Regions from separate parts of the Mesorhizobium silamurunense genome, predicted to be linked through region 2. Evidence: riboswitches for the same ligand, from Rfam matches in the RefSeq annotation. Region 2 holds a riboswitch; each other region holds the start of a gene.
What was found. Region 2 has a riboswitch for thiamine pyrophosphate ahead of thiC (phosphomethylpyrimidine synthase ThiC). Riboswitches for the same ligand answer to the same signal wherever they lie in the genome.
Positions count from the first base shown of each region.

Region 1: it holds a riboswitch for thiamine pyrophosphate, as region 2 does, so the genes downstream of both, thiB (thiamine ABC transporter substrate binding subunit) here and thiC (phosphomethylpyrimidine synthase ThiC) in region 2, are expected to answer to the same signal.
Region 3: it holds a riboswitch for thiamine pyrophosphate, as region 2 does, so the genes downstream of both, thiC (phosphomethylpyrimidine synthase ThiC) here and thiC (phosphomethylpyrimidine synthase ThiC) in region 2, are expected to answer to the same signal.

Region 1 covers NZ_LPVS01000041.1:55,239-62,042, forward strand. The annotation lists gene AU465_RS11885 (M48 family metalloprotease) at 1-1,129, opposite strand, end outside; gene thiQ (thiamine ABC transporter ATP-binding protein) at 1,310-2,098, opposite strand; gene thiP (thiamine/thiamine pyrophosphate ABC transporter permease) at 2,095-3,684, opposite strand; gene thiB (thiamine ABC transporter substrate binding subunit) at 3,863-4,873, opposite strand; TPP riboswitch at 4,916-5,030, opposite strand; gene AU465_RS11905 (thiamine diphosphokinase) at 5,177-5,821, shown strand; gene AU465_RS11910 (ABC-F family ATP-binding cassette domain-containing protein) at 5,823-6,804, shown strand, end outside.
Region 2 covers NZ_LPVS01000052.1:310-6,712, forward strand. The annotation lists partial or broken gene AU465_RS14385 (hypothetical protein) at 1-164, shown strand, start outside; gene AU465_RS14390 (hypothetical protein) at 251-412, shown strand; TPP riboswitch at 595-711, shown strand; gene thiC (phosphomethylpyrimidine synthase ThiC) at 815-2,650, shown strand; gene thiO (glycine oxidase ThiO) at 2,647-3,648, shown strand; gene thiS (sulfur carrier protein ThiS) at 3,617-3,814, shown strand; gene AU465_RS14410 (thiazole synthase) at 3,816-4,589, shown strand; gene AU465_RS14415 (thiamine phosphate synthase) at 4,586-5,191, shown strand; gene AU465_RS14420 (hydroxymethylpyrimidine/phosphomethylpyrimidine kinase) at 5,182-5,967, shown strand; partial or broken gene glyA (serine hydroxymethyltransferase) at 6,056-6,403, shown strand, end outside.
Region 3 covers NZ_LPVS01000098.1:45,451-52,254, reverse strand. The annotation lists gene AU465_RS29230 (GcvT family protein) at 1-162, opposite strand, end outside; gene AU465_RS29225 (hydroxymethylpyrimidine/phosphomethylpyrimidine kinase) at 319-1,077, opposite strand; gene AU465_RS29220 (thiamine phosphate synthase) at 1,068-1,673, opposite strand; gene AU465_RS29215 (thiazole synthase) at 1,670-2,443, opposite strand; gene thiS (sulfur carrier protein ThiS) at 2,445-2,642, opposite strand; gene thiO (glycine oxidase ThiO) at 2,639-3,613, opposite strand; gene thiC (phosphomethylpyrimidine synthase ThiC) at 3,610-5,433, opposite strand; TPP riboswitch at 5,538-5,653, opposite strand; gene AU465_RS29195 (FkbM family methyltransferase) at 5,738-6,493, opposite strand; gene AU465_RS29190 (hypothetical protein) at 6,490-6,804, opposite strand, start outside.

The sequences.
Region 1 (6,804 bases), on a different contig from region 2:
CGAACTGCCACCCTTGCGCGGTTGCATGCGCCATCGCCGCCTCGTTGCCGTTGACCATTTCCTGGCGGACAGTCGAGTCGTCCAGTCCGGCGACCCAGCCGCTGCGGATGTAGTCGGTCAGCGAGACCGACTTGTTGATCGCCACGCCGTCGAAGCGGATGGCGATGTCGCCCGGACCGGTCGCGGTCACGGCGGCCGCCGAATTGTCGATGACGAAGCCGTCCGGCACGGAGAACGACACGCCAAGGCCCGGATGCAGGAAGGTCTGCCCGCGCACATAGCCTTCTTCCGGCGTGTCGCCGTAGAGCAGGCCGTCTATGCCAGCGAGGAAGGCGTCGCGGTCGCGCGTGCCGACACCGGGCGGGCCGAAATTGCGGGCGAGGCGCTGCGCCAGCTCGATGCGCTGCGGCGTGTTGGGATGCGTGGCCAGGAAGTCGAGGCTGGCATCGGTGGCGCCGCTGACCGAGCGGAAATCGGTATAAGCCGACATCGACTGCAGGAAGCGGCCGGCCGCGTAGGGATCGTAGCCAGCCTCGCCGATCGACTTGATGCCGATGGCGTCGGCCTGAAGTTCCTGGTTGCGCGAGAATTGCGCCAGCTTCAGCTTGCCGCGGATGAGTGCGGCCTTGGCTGTCGGGCTGTCGCCGAGCACATCGGAGACGACCTTGGTCGCCAATCCCTCCTCGGCCTCGAGCTGCTGCCGCTGCAGGCCGTGATTGGCGGTGACGTGGCCCATCTCATGCGCGATGACGGCCGCGAGCTCCGAGGAATCGTTGGCCAGCGCCAAGAGCCCGCGCGTGACATAGAGATAGCCGCCCGGCAGCGCGAAGGCGTTGACGTTGGGCGAATTGAGAATGGTGATGCGATAGGTCTGCGTCGGGTTGGCCGACACCACCGTCAAATTGCCGACGACCTTGGCCACCATGCGCTCGAGCTTCGGATCGGAATATTCGCCGCCATAGGTGGCGAGAATTCGCGGATGCTGCGCTTTCGCCATCTCGGCAAGCTTGGCGTTGGCGACGACATTGTCGACCGTGATCGGCTTATCCGAGGGCTGGAAACCGGACTCCTGCACGTCCGGCGGTGTGAACATCTGGCAGCTCGCCAGCGCCACGGCAAAGCCGGCCATCGCGAAAAATCGCGCCAGCGGCCTCGTCCACGCACTCTCGATGCCGGTCGTCAGATCGGCTTCCTTTCGAAATCTTTCGGCAAATCACGGCCACTCCGGACCAGCATGGCCGGACCTAGCCACACTCCCCCGGACAAGGCAAGCAAACGCCGGATTACCCGCAGCCGGTTTGGCCGTAAATTATGTCCGCTTCCGGGCAATATGTTGTGATCCGGCAACGCTGCCGCCTCGATCGCCGATATAGCGCCGGAAGGCGTCCGGTCCAGAGCCGTCGAAGAAATCGGCGGCCGACCCCGTTGCCGCGACCCTGCCCTCGTCGACAAACACTATCTCCTGGCCGATGCGGCGCGCGTCCTCCGGCTGGTGCGTGACGAAAAGCACCGTCATCTGCCGCTCGGCATGGATGCCGGCCACAAGGTCGAGCATGTCGTCGCGCAGTGCAGGGCCGAGCGAGGCGAAAGGCTCGTCGAGCAGCAGCACCGGACGGTCGCGCAGGAGCACCCTTGCCAGCGCGACGCGCTGCCGCTCGCCGCCCGAAAGCTCGCGCGGCAGCCGCTTCTCCTTGCCGGCAAGGCCGACGCGCGCCAGCGCCTCCGACACCGCATGGCGGTCGGCGGCAGAGAGCTTGAGCGATGGCGAGCGGCCGAGCCCGACATTGCCTTCGACCGAAAGATGGGCAAACAGATTGTTTTCCTGGAACACCATCGACACCGGCCGCGCGGAAGGCGCAGTGTCGCCGACATCGATTCCGCCGATCAGCACCTTGCCGGCGCCGGGCGATTCGAAGCCGGCGACCAGATTGAGCAGCGTCGACTTGCCTGAACCGCTCGGCCCCATGACAGCGGTGATCCTGCCGGCGGCGAATTCGGCATCGAAGCCGAACGATGCCTCGCTATAGCTGAACGAAACGTCGTCCAGCGTCACGGCCAGCGCCTTCTCCGCCGCTATGCCATTGTTTGCCGTTGTCATGCCTTTGCTTCCCGCCCCAGCCAGTCGGCGGCGATAACCAGCATCAGGCAAACGAGGCCGAGCAGCAAGGCAAGCCCCGCGGCGTCGGCGGTCCGGTAGCTGCCCATGCGCGCGAGCAAGAGATAGGGCAAGGTCTGCACCGAATCGCTGCCGAACAGCGCGATCACGCCGAGGTCGCCGAGCGACAGCGCCATGGCGAAGGCAAAGCCGGTGGCTAAAGGCCGCCGAAGCGAAGGCCAGTCGACCAGGCGTAGCCGGTTCCAGCCGGAAATGCCGAGCGCCAGGCAGAGCCGCTCATGGCGCTCGCTCGCCGCGTCGTAGGCCGGGCGAACGGCGCGGATGGCGAACGGCATCGCCATAACCGCGTTGACGGCAACGACCATGACGGGTGCGATGGCGAACACATCCGTGATGTTGCGCAAAGCCAGGAACCAGCCGGCGCCGACCACGATCGGCGGCACGACGAGCACGAAACCGGCGCCGGTGTCGGCGGCATGCTCGAGCAGCGACGTAGCGCTGCCCGCACGCCGCAAGGCCAACGCGCGCCGGGCGGCGATCAGCGAGAGTGACAGCGTCACCGAAAGCAGCGCCGAGAAGAAAGAGAGCCCGGCGCTGGTGAGCGTCGCTCGGCGCACGGCGTCCTCGCCGGCCAGCCGGCCGAGATCCGCCCCCAGCCCGGCGAGCACGGTCGCCGCCATCGGCCCGGCGACGAACAGCAAGGCAAACGCAATCAGGCCGGCATTCAGCAGCGTTTCGGCCTTGCCGGTCGCAAGATAGCGGCGTGGCGCCACCGGCAGATTGGCATCGCCGACCGTGTTGGCGCCGAGCCGCGTCAGCATGGCGACCACGACGAAGGTCAGGACGATCTGAAGGAACGTCAGTGTCACGGCCCGCGCAGGATCGAAATCGAAGCGCAGCGCCTGGTAGATCGCGACCTCCAGCGTCGTCGCCGCCGGTCCGCCGCCCAGCGTCAGCACGATGGTGAAGGAGGTGATGCAGAGCATGAAGACCAGCCCGGCGACGCCCGGCAATGCCGCGCGCAGCGCCGGCCATTCGATCAGCCGCAACGCCGGCCAAGCCCCCATGCCGAGCTGGCTCGCTAGCCGCCACTGGTCGGCGGGCACGGTGCCGAGCGCCTCCAGGAACAGGCGCGTGGCCAAAGGCAGGTTGAAGAAGACATGCGCGACGAGGATACCGGACAGGCCGTAGATGCCGGGCCATTCCTGACCGCCAAGGCCGCCGAGGACGCCGGCAAAATAGCCGGCATGGCCGTAGAGCGCCAACACGCCGAGCGCCGCAACGATTGCCGGCAGCGCCAGCGGCACGGTGAAGAGCTGCAGCATCAGGCGACGCCCGGGAAACTTCGGGTGCCGGGACAGAGCGCGCGCCACCAGCAGCGCCGGCGCGACCGACAGCAATGTGGATAGCAGCGCCTGCCACAGCGTGAAGCGGGCGACGCGCAAGAGATAGCTGTCGAAGGCGCCGGCAGCGCCCGACGGGTCGCGGGCGCCTTCGAGGATGAGTCCGGCGAAGGCGCCGCCGATGAGCACGGCGACTGCCGCAAGGGCGACGATGCCGGCGGTTATGCGGGAATCAGGCGCCGGCCTGCCACCCTCCCCCTTGTGGGGAGGGTCGGTGAGCGGATGCCGCGAAGCGGCATCAGCGAACCGGGGCGGGGGTGAGGAAGTCCGCAACGTCGCTACCCCCACCCCGCTCCGCTTCGCGGATCGACCCTCCCCACAAGGGGGAAGGTGAAAGGCGCAGTCACTTGCTCATCGCCGCCAGCCATTCATCCACCCAAGCCTTGCGGTTGGCCGCGACCTCCTCCGGGCTGAACAGCAGGGTCTTGGTTGGCTTCACCAGTTTGTCGAAGGCAGGATTGAGCGGCTTGTCGGTCTTGCCGGCCGGGAACATCCAGTTGGTCTCGGGGATGACGTCCTGGAATTTCGGCCCTGTCATGAAGGCAATGAACTTTTCCGCCAGCGGGTTCTTCGCGCCGGTCGTGGTGATGCCGGCGACCTCGATCTGCAGGTACTCGCCCTCCTCGAAGGACGCCGCCTGGTAGCGCTCGGTGTTCTCGGCCACCATGTGGTAGGCCGGCGAGGTGGTGTAGGACAGCACCATCGGCGCCTCGCCCTTGGTGAACAGGCCGTAGGCCTCGCTCCAGCCCGGCGTCACGGTGAGCACTTTTGCCTTGAGCTTCGCCCATGCTTCCGGCGCCTTGTCGCCATAGACCGACTTCACCCACAACAGCAGCCCCAGGCCCGGCGTCGAGGTGCGCGGATCCTGGATGACGATCTTGTCGGCGCCGGCGCCCTCGACCAGTTCCTTCAGGCTTTTCGGCGGGCTCTTCAGCTTTTCGGTATCGTAGACGACGGCGAAATAGCCGTAGTCGAAGGGCACGAAGGTATCATCGCTCCAGCCACCCGGCACATTGATGCCGGACACTTCGCCATGCGGCGCGAACAGCCCGCTCGCCTTGGCGTCGGCCGTCAGGTTGGTGTCGAGGCCGAGCACGACATCGGCCTTGGTGCCGGCGCCCTCCAGCTTGACGCGATTGAGCAGCGCCACGCCGTCGGCGACAGATACGAATTCGAGATCACAGCCGCATTCGGCTTCGAATTCCTTCTTCACCCCAGGTCCCGGACCCCAGTCGGCGGTGAAGCTTTCATAGGTATAGACGGTGAGCTTGTCCTTCGCCTCGGCGGGCCCGATGCCTGCCAGAAGTGAAACAACGCCCGTTGCGAGAATAAGCTGGGACAACAGTGAGCGCATCGGCGCCTCCTTCGTTCGCGTTAAAGGAATTGAGGCGTCGGATGGTCCGAAACGTCTAATCCCTCCGCCGGTACAAACCGGATCAGGTTCAGCGGGTTGGCTTTGTCGCCTCTCAGCCGGTTCGCAAAGTCAGCGTCCGGCACCCCGTTAGAGCGTTTCGAGACATAGGCCCGGCCGATGCGGGGCGCAAGCGGAAGTTTGCCTGGCATCCAATGCATCACGGCTTACTCTGGAACGCAGCGCCGTTCCGTTTGGATGCGCCTGGCTTCCGTTTCGCGGGCGGGGCTGGTAAGGGCGACGCCCATGGGCACATTCACCATCCTGCTTGGCGGCGACCTCGTGCGCACGCCTCGGCTCGATCGCCAGATCGAAGGCTCCCGCGTCATCGCGGCCGACGGCGGCATCGGCCATGCCCGCATGCTTGGCTTGGTGCCGGAGCTGTGGGTCGGCGATTTCGACTCCGTGCCGGCGAACCTGCCGGAGGATCTTGCCGCCGTGCCGCGCAAGATCTTTCCGGCTGAAAAGGACATGACGGACGGCGAGCTCGCCATCGCCGAGGCGCTTGCGCGCGGCGCCACGCGCCTGGTGCTGGCCGGCGCCTTCGGCGGCAAGCGCGCCGACCATGCCTTCCTGCATCTGGCTCTAAGCGTGCGGCTGGCCGAGGCAGGCACGACGGTGCTGCTGACCAGCGGCGCGCAGGAAGGCGTGCCCATCCTGCCGGGCAAGGCCGGCTTCGACTATGCCGACGGCACGCTGTTTTCGGTGCTCGGCTTTTCCGAACTCGCCGGCCTGACGGTCTCCGGCGCCAAGTGGCCGCTTGACCGTGTCGAGGTGGCGTTCGGCTCCTCGCTCACTATATCAAACGAGGTCAAGGGCCGGCTCGAGATCGCGCTCGAGCGTGGCCGGGCGCTGCTGCTCGCCCACCCCTATCCTCTTCCCGAAAGCTGACATGGCTCCGCCTCTTCTCAATCTCGACGGCATAAAATTGACCTTTGGCGGCACGCCGCTGCTCGACGGTGCTGCGCTCAGTGCCTCCGCCGGCGAGAAGATCGCGCTGGTCGGCCGCAACGGTTCCGGCAAGTCGACGCTGCTCAAGATCGCCGCCGGGATGATCGAGCCGCAGGATGGCGAGGTCTTCCGCCAGCCTTCGGCGACGGTTCGCTATTTGCCGCAAATGCCTGACATGGATGGCTTTGCCTCTGTGCGCGCCTATGTCGAGGCAGGGCTGAGCCCGGCCGACGATCCGCATCGCGCCACCTATCTGATGGACCATCTCGGCCTGACCGGCGAGGAACGGCCGGACGACCTTTCCGGCGGCGAGGCGCGCCGCGCGGCGCTTGCCCGCGTCATGGCGCCCGAGCCCGACATCCTGCTGCTCGACGAGCCGACCAACCATCTCGACCTGTCGGTCATCGAATGGCTGGAAGAGGAGCTTGCCCGCACCTCGTCCGCCGTCATCCTGATCTCGCACGACCGCCGCTTCCTCGAGCGCGTCTCGCGCGCCACGGTCTGGCTCGACCGCGGCCAGACGCGGCGGCTGGATAAGGGGTTTGCGCATTTCGAGGAATGGCGCGACCAGGTGCTGGAAGAGGAAGAGCGCGAGCAGCATAAGCTTGGTCGCCAGATCGTGCGCGAGGAGCATTGGCTGCGCTACGGCGTGACGGCGAGGCGCAAGCGCAACATGCGCCGGTTGGGCGAACTCCAGGCCATGCGCCAGCGCTTCCGCAGCCATCGCGGCGCCGAGGGCTCGGCGACCATGGTGGCGAGCGACGCCGCCGAATCCGGCAAGCTGGTGATCGAGGCCAAGAACATCGAGAAAAGTTTTGGCGACCTGACCGTGGTCAAGGGTTTTTCGACCCGCATCCAGCGCGGCGACCGTGTTGGCCTGGTCGGCCCCAACGGCGCCGGCAAGACGACGCTGCTCAAGATGC
Region 2 (6,403 bases):
TCCGTTTTCTCGATTCAGACTTGGCGATGCTGGCCGAGGACGGGATATTGGACATCGAAAAGGGTTTCATTGAGAGATCACCGCCCGTCGCTAACGGCATGCTCCATCAAGTCACAGCAGTGGCCTTGGGCAGCTTGGCGATGTTTTCGACGAGCGTTCCGTGACAGCGTGGTAGTAGCAATCCTTTCGAACGGGACCTTCCTTAAGAAACCGCCTTTCTGCAGCTCAATTCCGGCAGCAGGTTGACGACTTGATCGACATGCCCGAGTGGCTGGCCAATCTGCCCTCCCGTTTCCTTCACCAAATGGTGGCCACCTGTCGAACGGCCCGCGAAAAGGAATTCGCCGCGCTGACCAATGACGAGGCAGGGCGGATCGAGGCGATCTACGCGCAAAACTTTGGTGCCGATTGAAGGCGTGATCATCATAAGGATCGATCTTTAGTCCGACGGTTCGGCGATCCCCTTATCCCTGCCTGGTCTCCTGGGCGTGCGCCCGACACATGCACGAGCCTTCCTCCCGGGTCTGACGGGCCGCAGATCGTCGCCGCGGCCCGAAGCCGCTTGACAAGCTAGCGCAAGCCCGTTCAACCTAGGGCATTCACCAGGGGAGTCCCGGCAAGGGGCTGAGATACTGCTGGCTTTCGCGGCGCAGTGACCCGTTGAACCTGATCCAGTTCATACTGGCGTAGGGACGGTGCAAGCGCTTTGCGGGAGTTTACGCCCGAGGCCTGTCGCAAGCAGGGCGGCCAAAGCGTCTTTTCATCCTTCCGGCACAGAACTGGGTCTCCAATGCATGAGCAAAGGAGCCTCACGATGAATGCCCTCACCCCCGCCGTGTCGACGGGACCGCTGCCCGCCTCACGAAAAATCCACAAGCCCGGTGCCATCCACCCGCAGATCAGGGTGCCTATGCGCGAAATCTCCGTCCATCCAACGGCCGGCGAACCGCCCGTCACCGTCTACGATCCGTCCGGCCCCTATACAGACCCGACTGTCGAAACCAGCATCGAAAAGGGCCTCGCACGGCTTCGCCACGAATGGATTACGGCGCGAGGTGACGTCGAGGCCTATGACGGCCGCCATGTGCAGCCGGAAGACAATGGCTTTGCGACGGGCGAGCGCCTGACGCCGGAATTTCCTGCTCGCAACCGGCCACTCAGGGCCAAGGCAGGCAAGGCGGTGACCCAGCTTGCCTATGCGCGCGCCGGCATCATCACGCCCGAGATGGAGTTCGTCGCCATCCGCGAGAACCTCGGCCGCGAGATCGCCCGCGGCAAGCTGCCCCGCGACAGCGAAGCCTTCGGCGCGGTGATCCCCGACTTCGTCACCCCGGAATTCGTGCGCGATGAGGTGGCGCGTGGACGGGCCATAATTCCGGCAAACATCAACCATCCCGAGAGCGAGCCGATGATCATCGGTCGCAATTTCCTGGTGAAGATCAACGCCAATATCGGCAACTCGGCGGTCACCTCGTCGATGGCCGAAGAGGTCGAAAAGATGGTCTGGGCGATCCGCTGGGGCGCCGACACGGTGATGGACCTGTCTACGGGCCGCAACATCCACAACATTCGCGAATGGATCGTGCGCAATGCGCCGGTGCCGATCGGCACGGTGCCGCTTTACCAGGCGCTGGAAAAGGTCGGCGGCATCGCCGAGGACCTGACCTGGGAGGTGTATCGCGACACGCTGATCGAGCAGGCCGAACAGGGCGTCGACTATTTCACCATCCATGCCGGTGTTCGACTGCACTATATCCCGCTGACCGTCGACCGGGTCACGGGCATCGTCTCTCGCGGCGGCTCGATCATGGCCAAATGGTGCCTGCACCATCACCGGGAGAGCTTCCTCTATGAGCATTTCGACGAAATCTGCGACATCTGCCGCGCCTATGACGTGTCCTTTTCGCTCGGCGACGGCCTTCGTCCCGGCTCAATCGCCGACGCCAATGACAGAGCACAATTCGCCGAGTTGGAGACGCTCGGCGAGCTGACGCAGATCGCCTGGGCGAAGGATTGCCAGGTGATGATCGAAGGCCCCGGCCACGTGCCGATGCACAAGGTCAAGCAGAACATGGACAAGCAGCTCGCCGTCTGCGGCGAGGCGCCGTTCTATACGCTGGGGCCGCTGACGACCGACATCGCACCAGGTTACGACCACATCACCTCCGGCATCGGTGCGGCGATGATCGGCTGGTTCGGCACGGCCATGCTCTGCTACGTCACGCCGAAGGAACATCTCGGGCTTCCCGATCGCAATGACGTCAAGACCGGCGTGATCACCTACAAGATCGCCGCGCATGCCGCCGACCTGGCGAAGGGGCACCCGGCGGCGAAAGTCAGGGATGATGCCCTTTCCCGCGCGCGCTTCGAGTTCCGCTGGGAGGACCAGTTCAACCTGTCGCTCGATCCCGAAACAGCGCGTTCCTTCCACGACGAGACCTTGCCGAAGGAAGCGCACAAGCTGGCGCATTTCTGCTCGATGTGCGGGCCGAAATTCTGCTCCATGCGCATTTCTCACGACATCCGCGCCGAGGCCCAAAAGGAGGGCATGGCGGCGATGGCGGCGAAATACCGCGAGGGCGGCGATCTCTACATGCCAGTTGGCGAGACCGACGCACCGCTCATGCCAGAGGCGCCGGAACCGTCATGAGAGTGCTGGTCAAAGGGGCCGGCGTCGCCGGCCTCACCGCCGCCTTCGAGCTCGCCGCCCGCGGCGCGACGGTCACAGTCGCCGAGACCCGGCATGGCATCGGTGGCAACGCATCGTGGTTCGCCGGCGGCATGCTGGCGCCATGGTGCGAGCGTGAAAGCGCTGAGCAGCCAGTGCTGGATCTCGGACGCGACGCCGCCGGCTGGTGGGATGCGGTGCTGCCGGGTCAGGTGACACGGGCCGGAACGCTGGTTGTTGCTGCACCGCGCGATGCGGGCGAGCTTGACCGGTTCGCAAGTCGCACGTCGGGCCATCGGCGTGTCAATGAGGACGAAATTGCGCTCCTGGAAACCGACCTCGCCGGCCGCTTCCGGCGCGGATTGCTCTTCCCCGATGAGGCTCATCTCGACCCGCGTCAGGCGATGGTGGCACTTCATGACAGGCTCGCAGCCATGGGTGTCGAGTTCCGCTTCGGCACCCACGCCCGGCATGTTTCCGGCTTCGATCGCCGGATCGATTGCACGGGGATGGCGGCAGAAGACGACGGGCTGCGCGGCGTTCGCGGCGAGATGCTGATCCTGCGCACGCCGGACATTTCGCTGTCGCGCCCGGTCCGGCTGCTACATCCGCGCTTTCCGCTCTATGTGGTACCGCGCACCGACCACCGTTTCATGGTTGGCGCGACGATGATCGAAAGCCAGTCCACAGGACCGGTCACGGCGCGTTCGATGATGGAGCTTTTGGGCGCGGCCTATGCTCTCCATCCGGCCTTCGGTGAGGCTGGCATCATTGAGACCGGCGCCGGCGTCCGTCCGGCCTTTCCCGACAACCTGCCGCGTGTCGAGGCATGTGGAAGCACCGTCGCGATCAACGGGCTCTATCGCCATGGTTTTCTCCTCGCCCCCGCCATGGCGCGCCAGGCGGCCGACCTGGTTTTCAATCAAGACGGAACCAAGGAACTTACTCATGAAGCTGATGGTCAACGGCGAAGCGCATGAGGTTGCCGCCACCACGCTGGCGGAGCTGCTTGCCGCGCTCGACTATGAGGGCGATTGGCTGGCAACGGCCGTCAATAGCGACCTCGTGCACAAAGCCGGGCGGGCGGAGTTCCAGTTGAGCGACGGCGACCGGATCGAAATCCTCTCGCCCATGCAGGGAGGCTAGCATGTTCGAACTTTTCGGGACGACGCTTGCCTCCCGGCTGCTTCTCGGCACGGCTCAATATCCTTCGCCTGCCATCCTTGCAGATGCGGTCAAGGCCTCGGGCACGTCGGTGGTGACCGTCTCGTTGCGCCGTGAAATGGCGGGCGGCAGGGCTGGCGAAAAATTCTGGTCGTTGATCCGATCGCTCGGCGTCAGAATCCTGCCCAACACCGCCGGCTGCCACTCCGTCCAGGAAGCGGTCACGACCGCGAAAATGGCGCGCGAAGTCTTCGGTACCAACTGGATCAAGCTCGAAGTGATCGGCAACCACGACACGCTACAACCAGATGTGTTCGGTCTGGTCGAAGCCGCCCGCATCCTGTGCGAGGACGGTTTTGCGGTACTTCCCTACACCACCGACGACCTTGTTGTCGCCGAGCGGCTGCTGGAGGCAGGCTGCAACGTCTTGATGCCGTGGTGCGCACCGATCGGTTCCGCGCTTGGGCCGGTCAACATCATGGCGCTGCGCTCGATGCGCGGACATTTCCCTGGCGTCCCGCTGATTGTAGATGCGGGGCTCGGACGACCGTCGCACGCGGCAACCGTCATGGAACTCGGCTTTGACGCCGTGCTCCTGAACACGGCGGTCGCCAGGGCGGCCGATCCGGTCGGCATGGCGCGTGCGTTCGGCAAGGCGGTCGAGGCCGGCCGTGAAGCTTTCAGTTCGGGAATGCTCGAACCGCGCGACGTCGCCGTGCCGTCGACACCGACGATCGGCAGGGCAGTTTTTTCATGAAGCTCGATCCCTTCTACCTGATCGTCGACAGCGCTGCCTGGATCGAGCGGCTGGTGCCACTCGGCGTCAAGCTGGTTCAGCTCCGCATCAAGACCATGGATCAGGCCGGGTTGCGCACCGAAATCCGCAAGGCGAAGGCCTTGTGTGCTCGACACCGGTGCCAGCTCATCGTCAACGATCATTGGCGGCTAGCGATCGAGGAAGGCTGCGACTTCGTGCATCTCGGCCAGGAGGATTTGCAGACCGCCGATCGTTCGCGGATTCGGGCAGCCGGCACCAGGCTCGGACTGAGCACCCATGATCATCTCGAACTGGAGACGGCCATGGCCGCCGAGCCCGACTACATCGCGCTCGGCCCCATCTACCCGACCATCCTGAAGAAGATGAAATGGACGCCGCAAGGGCTCGAACGGATCGCCGAATGGCGGGCATGCGTTGCTCCGATTCCATTGGTCGCCATTGGCGGCCTCAACCCGGAACGGCTCGATGGCGTCTTTGCGGCTGGCGCGGACAGCGCAGCAGTGGTGACCGACATCACCCTGAACGACGACCCCGAAGCGCGCACGCGGGAATGGATCGAAAAGACGGATCAATGGCGCTGAAGCGAGACCCGTATGTGCTTGTCGTCGGTGGCTCGGACTCCAGCGGGGGTGCCGGAATTGCGCGCGATATCGAGACGATCTCTTCGATTGGCGTGCGAACCTGCCTCGCCGTCACCGCGCTGACGGTGCAGACCCACGAAGCCGTCATGGAAATCCGTCGTTCGTCACCAAGCCTGGTGGCCGATCAGATGCGCGCCGCGCTGCAGGCCAACAAGGTGGCGGCCATCAAGATCGGCATGCTCGCAACGGCCGAGATCATCGTTACCGTTGCCGCAGTGCTGCGCGAAAATCCGCAGGTGCCGGCAATCCTCGACCCCGTGCTCGCCTCGACCTCAGGCCTGGCGCTGCTGGAAGCAGGTGCCATCGCCGTCATGAAGCGCAATCTGATGCCGCTTTGCCGTCTCGTCACACCCAATCTCATCGAACTTGCGCTTCTTATCGGGGCGGAACACGCGGTCGACGAGGACGGCGCAGTCAGGCAGGGCCAGGAACTGCTGGCCGCGGATGCGCAGGCCATTCTGATCAAAGGCGGTCATGGATCGGGACCCCGATCGACCGATATTCTGTTGCGCTGCGATCACGAACCAGTCCGCTTCGACACACCGCGCCTTGCTACGTCGATGCGCGGTACGGGATGCATGCTGGCCAGCGCGATTGCGGCGCATCTGGCAAAGGCAAGCCCGCTTGAAGACAGCGTGCGCAAAGGCAAAGGGTTTGTTTTCGAGAAGCTGCAAAATACACGACCCGCGGTGAAAGGGCCCGCGTGCTTGTCGTGAAATAGATCAATCCAATGGGAGCGAAACTGTCATGGACAACTCCGCCGACGGTGCCATCGCGCAGCCCGACACCTAAGGACGGTCTCCCTTGGCCTCAGTCGATTGCCGCGTTCACGAACTGCTTCTACGGCAGGAGCGGCACGAGCGGACCACGCTCAAACTGATCGCTTCCGACAACTTCGCCTCTTCGGCCGTGCTGGAAGCGACCGGTTCGATTTTCCCGAACAAGTACGCCGAGGGTATCGTCGATCAGCTTGAGAACCTCGCCATTGAGCGCTTGAAGGCGCTATTTGGCAGCTAACACGCCAACGTCCAGCCTTATTCCGGCTCGCCGGCAATCAGGCTGTCTATCGCGCGCTTTTGAGCCGGGGCGATAAAGTGATGGGGTTGCCCCTCCCCGGTGGCGGCCATCTCACTCATGGTTGGGCCGTCAACT
Region 3 (6,804 bases), on a different contig from region 2:
GGAAGCATGCGCCGTCGAGCCGATATCGGTCGGGATGCCCGACTTGTCGATGCCGACGATGTCGTCCCAACCGCGCTCGATCAGATGATGGGCGACCGACGCGCCGACGATACCGCCAAGACCGACGATGACGACCTTCGCCTTTTTCGGAAACTCTGCCATGGCCCGCGACTCCAAATTGGTAAAGCGGGCGGACTATAGGGCGGAGCGGTAGGGAGATTGAAGCCTGTTTGCGACATTGCGAAAGAGCCGAGCGACCCTGACGAATGAACGCGCTTCCCAAGCGCCACCAATCAGGAATTCCTTTGTGCGCCGGAGTCAGGCTGAAGCCTCCATGAGCTTCTCGAAGACACGCTGCTTGGCTTCGTGCACACTGTCCTCAAGCGACTTCGCCTCGGCCAGATGCGCGGCGATGGCGCTGGCCAGCATACAGCCCGTCCCGCGCATCGACGCGGTAAGGCGAGGCATTTCGAAGCGAACTGGTTCCCGGTCGGAACTCAACAGGATGTCTGTTGATCTTGCCCCCGCCGCATGACCGCCCTTCAGCACCAGCGCCCGCGACCCGGCCGCAAGCAATCGCCTTCCCTGCCGCAGCATGTCTTCATCGTTCACGGCCAATTCCGAACCGGTCAGCACCGCCAGTTCAACAAGGTTCGGCGTGACCAGGCGGCAAAGCGGCATGAGATCACGCTTCATGACGTCGACGGCATTCGGTTCCACCAGCGGCCTGCCTGACGAGGAAGCCAGCACCGGATCGAGGATCGCCGGTATCTGCGGATTTTCGCTCAGCACGGCGGCAACGGCGGCGATGGTCGGCACCGTTGCGAGCATGCCGATCTTGATGGCAGCTACCTCGTTGGCCTGCAACGCTGCTCGCATCTGATCGGCGACCAGGCCAGGTTGCAGATGAAGGATGCCCTTTACGGCGCCATGCGTCTGCACCGTCACCGCGGTAACGGCAAGACAGGTCCGCAGGCCAATCGAAGAGACCGTCTCGATATCGCGTGCAATCCCGGCACCACCGCTGGAATCCGATCCGCCGACGACAAGCACATGCAGGTCCCGGTTCAGCGCCATTGATCCGTCTTTTCGATCCATTCTCTGGTGCGCGCTTCGGGATCGGAATTCAGCGTTATGTCCGTGACCACCGCCGCGCTGTCGGCGCCAGCTCCGAAAACGCCATCGAGCCGCTCGGGGTTGAGGCCGCCGATAGCGACCAGCGGGAGAGGCGCGACCCGTTCCTTCCACGCACGGATCCGTTCCAGCCCCTGCGGCGCCCATTTCATTTTCTTCAGGATGGTGGGGTAGACCGGGCCGAGCGCGACGTAGTGCGGCTTCGCCGCAACGGCCGTTTCCAGTTCGGCATCATCATGCGTGCTCAGTCCGAGCCTGACGCCGGCCGCCTGTATTGCCGGAAGGTCAGCAGTTTGCAGATCCTCCTGGCCGAGATGGACGAAATCGCAGCGCTCCTCGATCGCCAGCCGCCAATGATCGTTGATGATGAGTTGGCATTGGTGTCGGGCGCACAAGGCCCTTGCCTTGCGGATCTCCACGCGCAGCTCGCCCTCGTCCATGTCCTTGATGCGCAGTTGCACGAGCCTGACACCAAGCGGCACCAGCCGCTCGATCCAGGCAGCGCTGTCGACGATCAGGTAGAAGGGATCGAGCTTCATGAAAAAACCGCCCTGCCGATTGTCGGCGTCGACGGTACGGCGACATCGCGCGGCTCGAGCAATCCCGAGCCGAAGGCTTCGCGGCCGGCGTCGACCGCCTTGCTGAAAGCGCGCGCCATGCCGACCGGATCGGCCGCCTTGGCGACCGCCGTGTTCAGCAACACGGCGTCGAAGCCGAGTTCCATGACGGTTGCCGCATGCGATGGCCGCCCGAGCCCCGCATCGACGATCAGCGGCACGTCGGGGAAATGCCCGCGCATCGAGCGCAGCGCCATGATGTTGACCGGTCCGAGGGCCGAGCCGATCGGCGCGCACCACGGCATGAGGACCTTGCAGCCTGCGCCCAGCAGCCGCTCGGCGACGACGAGATCGTCGGTGGTATAGGGGAACACCGTGAAACCGTCTTCGCACAGGATGCGGGCGGCTTTGACCAGGCTGAACACGTCCGGCTGGAGCGTGTCATGGTTGCCGATCACCTCTAGCTTGATCCAGGACGTGCCAAAAACCTCGCGCGCCATCTTCGCGGTCGTGACGGCTTCCTTCACGGAGTGACAGCCGGCGGTGTTGGGCAGGATCCTCACGCCGAGCGAGTTGACCAGCGACCAGAATTTTTCGCCGCCCCTGCCGCCAGCCATTTCACGACGCAGCGAAACCGTCACCACCGAGGCGCCCGACGCCCTGACCGCATCGGCCAGGATGGCCGGCGAAGGATACTGGGCGGTGCCGAGCAGCAGGCGCGAAGGCAGTACCGCTTCGAGAAGGTCGAACATGCTAGCCTCCCTGCATGGGCGAAAGGATTTCGATCCGATCGCCGTCGCTCAATCGAAATTCCGCCCGGTTGGCTTTGTGTACGACGTCGCTGTTGACGGCCGTCGCCAGCCAATCGCCTTCATAGTCAAGCTCGGCAAGCAGCACCGCCAGCGTTGCGGCGGCACTGTCGAGCGCTTCTCCGTTGACGATCAGTTTCATGCGCAAGCTCCCACGCGTTTGTCGGGATTTAACAGGATGTCAGCCGCCTGCCGCGCCATGGCGGGGGCAAGCAGAAAGCCATGGCGATAGAGCCCATTGATCGCGACGCCGTTGCCGAGCCTTTCGACGCTTGGCAAATTGTCGGCAAAGGCCGGACGGACACCGGTGCTCATTTCCACGATCGCCGCCTCACCGAAGGCCGGATGGAGCGCGCAGGCGGCGCTGGCCAGTTCCATCATGGAACGGACGGTGACCGGGCCGGCATCCTGGCTCTCGATCATCGTTGCGCCGGCCATGAAATGATGGTCGGCGCGCGGCACGATGTAGAGCGGAAAGCGCGGATGCAGCAGCCGGACGGGACGAGACAGCGATATATCCGGCGTACGCAGGATCAGCATTTCGCCGCGAACGCCGCGCAGCGCCGCATCGTCCGCCGCGATCCCCCGGCAGTCGACCCTGTATTTGAAGCCTGGAAGGCCTTGGCCGTCGGTTGCGAAATGGAAGTCGACGCCCATCGCGACCAGCTTGTCATGAAGCGCCGCCATTGCCCGGCGCGGGTCGAGATGCGCTTCGTCGGGGAAGAACAGCCCGCGCTTGAAACGGCCGGCGAGGTCGGGCTCCACCCTTGCGATGTCCTCCTCGCCCAACCAGCGATGGCCCGAGGTGCGGCTGGCGAAGCGGTCGAGCTCGCCCGCATCACGCGGCGGCGCGACGACGAGCGTTCCCGCCCGCGTCGCTTGGCCGGGCAAAGCAGCGTCCCACCAGTCGGCGGCGCCGCGTCCGAGATCCAGCACCGCCTGCTCGGCGCTCTCGCGCTCGCACCATGGCGCCAGCATGCCGCCTGCGGCCCATGACGCATTGCCGCCCAGGTGAGACCGGACCTCGACGACAGTGACCAACGCGCCGCGGTCCGCAAGTTCGAACGCCGCGGTGAGGCCGGCCACGCCGGCCCCCTTGACCAGCACCCTCATGACGACTCGACCGTGCCGAATGCGGCATCGCTGACAGGCATATAGAGATCGCCGCCGGCGCGGTATTTCTCCGCCATCGCCGCCATCCCCTCCTTCTGCGCTTCGGCGCGGATGTCGTGGGATATGCGCATGGAGCAGAATTTCGGTCCGCACATAGAGCAGAAATGCGCCACCTTGTGCGCTTCCTTGGGCAAGGTTTCGTCGTGGAACGAGCGCGCCGTTTCGGGATCGAGCGACAGGTTGAACTGATCTTCCCAGCGGAACTCGAACCGCGCCCGGGAAAGCGCGTCGTCGCGGACCTTCGCTGCGGGATGCCCCTTGGCAAGGTCGGCGGCATGAGCGGCTATTCTGTAAGTTATCACGCCGGTCTTGACGTCGTTGCGGTCCGGCAGGCCGAGATGTTCCTTCGGCGTCACATAACAGAGCATGGCCGTGCCGAACCAGCCGATCATGGCGGCGCCGATGCCGGACGTGATGTGGTCGTAGCCCGGCGCTATGTCCGTCGTCAGCGGCCCGAGCGTGTAGAACGGCGCCTCGCCGCAGACAGCGAGCTGCTTGTCCATGTTCTGCTTGATCTTGTGCATCGGCACGTGTCCGGGACCTTCGATCATCACCTGGCAGTCCTTTGCCCAAGCGATCTTGGTCAGCTCGCCAAGCGTTTCCAACTCGGCGAATTGCGCTTTGTCGTTGGCATCCGCGATCGAGCCGGGCCGAAGGCCGTCGCCGAGCGAGAAGGAGACGTCATAGGCACGACAGATGTCGCAGATTTCCTCGAAATGCTCATAGAGGAAGCTTTCGCGGTGATGGTGCAGGCACCATTTGGCCATGATCGAGCCACCGCGCGAGACGATACCCGTGACCCGATCGACGGTCAGCGGGATGTAATGCAGCCGCACGCCGGCGTGGATGGTGAAATAGTCGACGCCCTGCTCGGCCTGTTCGATCAGCGTGTCGCGATAGACCTCCCAGCTCAGGTCTTCGGCGATGCCGCCCACCTTCTCCAGCGCCTGGTAGAGCGGCACCGTGCCGATCGGCACCGGCGAATTGCGCACGATCCATTCGCGGATGTTGTGGATGTTGCGGCCGGTAGACAGGTCCATCACCGTATCGGCGCCCCATCGGATCGCCCAGACCATTTTTTCGACCTCCTCGGCCATCGACGAGGTGACTGCGGAATTGCCGATATTGGCGTTGATTTTCACCAGGAAATTGCGGCCGATGATCATCGGCTCGCTCTCGGGATGGTTGATGTTGGCGGGGATGATGGCGCGGCCGCGCGCCACCTCGTCGCGCACGAATTCCGGTGTGACGAAATCCGGAATCGATGCACCGAACGCCTCGCCATCCTGTTGCAGCTTGCCCCACAGCGTCTCGCGGCCGAGGTTCTCGCGGATGGCCACGAATTCCATTTCGGGCGTGATGATCCCTGCACGCGCGTAGGCAAGCTGCGTCACCGCCTTGCCGGCTTTCGCCCGCAGAGGACGATTGCGGACAGGAAATTCCGGCGTCAGCCGTTCGCCAGTCGCAAATCCGTTGTCCTCCGGCCTGACGTGGCGGCCGTCATAAGCTTCGACATCGCCGCGCGCCGCGATCCAGTCCTGCCGAAGCCGGGCAAGTCCCATTTCGATGTTCGTTTCGATCGCGGGGTCGGTATATGGGCCTGACGGATCGTAGACCGTCACCGGCGGCTCACCGGCGGTCGGGTGCACGCTGATCTCGCGCATCGGCACCCTGATCTGCGGATGGAGGACGCCGGTCTTGTGGATTTTCCGTGAGGCGGGCAGCGGTCCCGTCGAAACGGCGGGGGTCAAGGCATTCATTTGAGGCTCCTTTGCTCATCTGCATTGGAGACCCAGTTCTGTGCCGGAAGGATGAAAAGCCGCCTTGGTCCACCTGTGCGAACAGGTCTTCGGGCATGGAGTCCCGCAAAGCGCTTGCACCGTCCCTACGCCAGTATGAACTGGATCAGGTTCAACGGGTCACTGCGCCGCGAAGCCAGCAGTATCTCAGCCCCTTGCCGGGACTCCCCTGGTGAATGGCTCAGTTGAACGAGCCGCCGCCGCTTTGTCAAGCGCATCCGGCCCGAACGGCAATTGGGTTCGATTGCCGCCACAGCGGTGGAAGCTAGGCGAAGGCCCAGATGTCCTCGGCCTGGAAGCCGACTTGATAGCCAGCGGTCTTGAGCTTGACGACGACCTGGCCGATCTCGGCCGCCGACAGCGCGCCGACCTCGATCTTGATCATGCCGGGACGGTAGCGCTGGAGGTCGAGCTGGTCGAACACCATCCAGTCGGCGCCCTCGCAATCGACCAGGAAAGCGTCGATATAGCTGACGCCGTTGCGGTCGAGCAGCGTCTGCAGGGTCTCCGACGGCACCTCGATGTCCTTCAGATGCGGCGCGAACTTGTTGAAATTGGCGTCCGCCTCGCCCCAGGCATTCTTGCCGGACATCAGATTGGTGTCGGTGACCGACGAGCAGCCGATGAACTCGATCGGCAGCGTGCCGGCCTCGAGCGCGGCGGCATCGAACGTATGGACGGTGATGGTACCCTTTGTCCTGGTCACCGCCACCGGCTCGATGACGAAGCGCCCGGTGTCCGGATAGTTGGCGCGCAGCCGCTTCTGGTTGTAGGGAATCGGCTCGACCAGCATCGCCCGAGCACCCCTGATGCGGTGCAGCCAGGGCGTCACGTCGTCGAACAGCGCGCCGTCGCAGGCGCCGACATTGACCATCTGGAATGGTCGTCCACCGCCGAAGCGCGCCTTGAGCGCCGCGTTGGCGAGGAACTTCGTGCCGCGCAGCGAGGGTCCACGATCGAGCAGGCCTGCTGGAAGGCCGAGCGACAACAGAACGCGCGCGATGGTGGAAACTGAGCTCATGACTTGTCTCCGGAAACGACGTGCTGCACCTCGCGGTGCCGATCCGGGCTCGCCGATGCCCACAGCGCCATCAGCCGCGCGGCGAGCAGCAGGAAGGGCGGCAGAAGATTGGGAAAATAGATGCGGGTGTCGTGGATCGGGAAGACCGTGAACTTCGCGAGCACGCCGAGCACCAATGCCGCAAGCAGGATGCCGGCGCGGCGGTCGAGCCGGAAGCCGGCGCGGTCGAGCCCGTACCAGCCGGCTAAAGCCAGCACCGAGACGCCGACCCAACTGTTGACGTCGATGGCGCGCACCACCGAGGCGGCAAA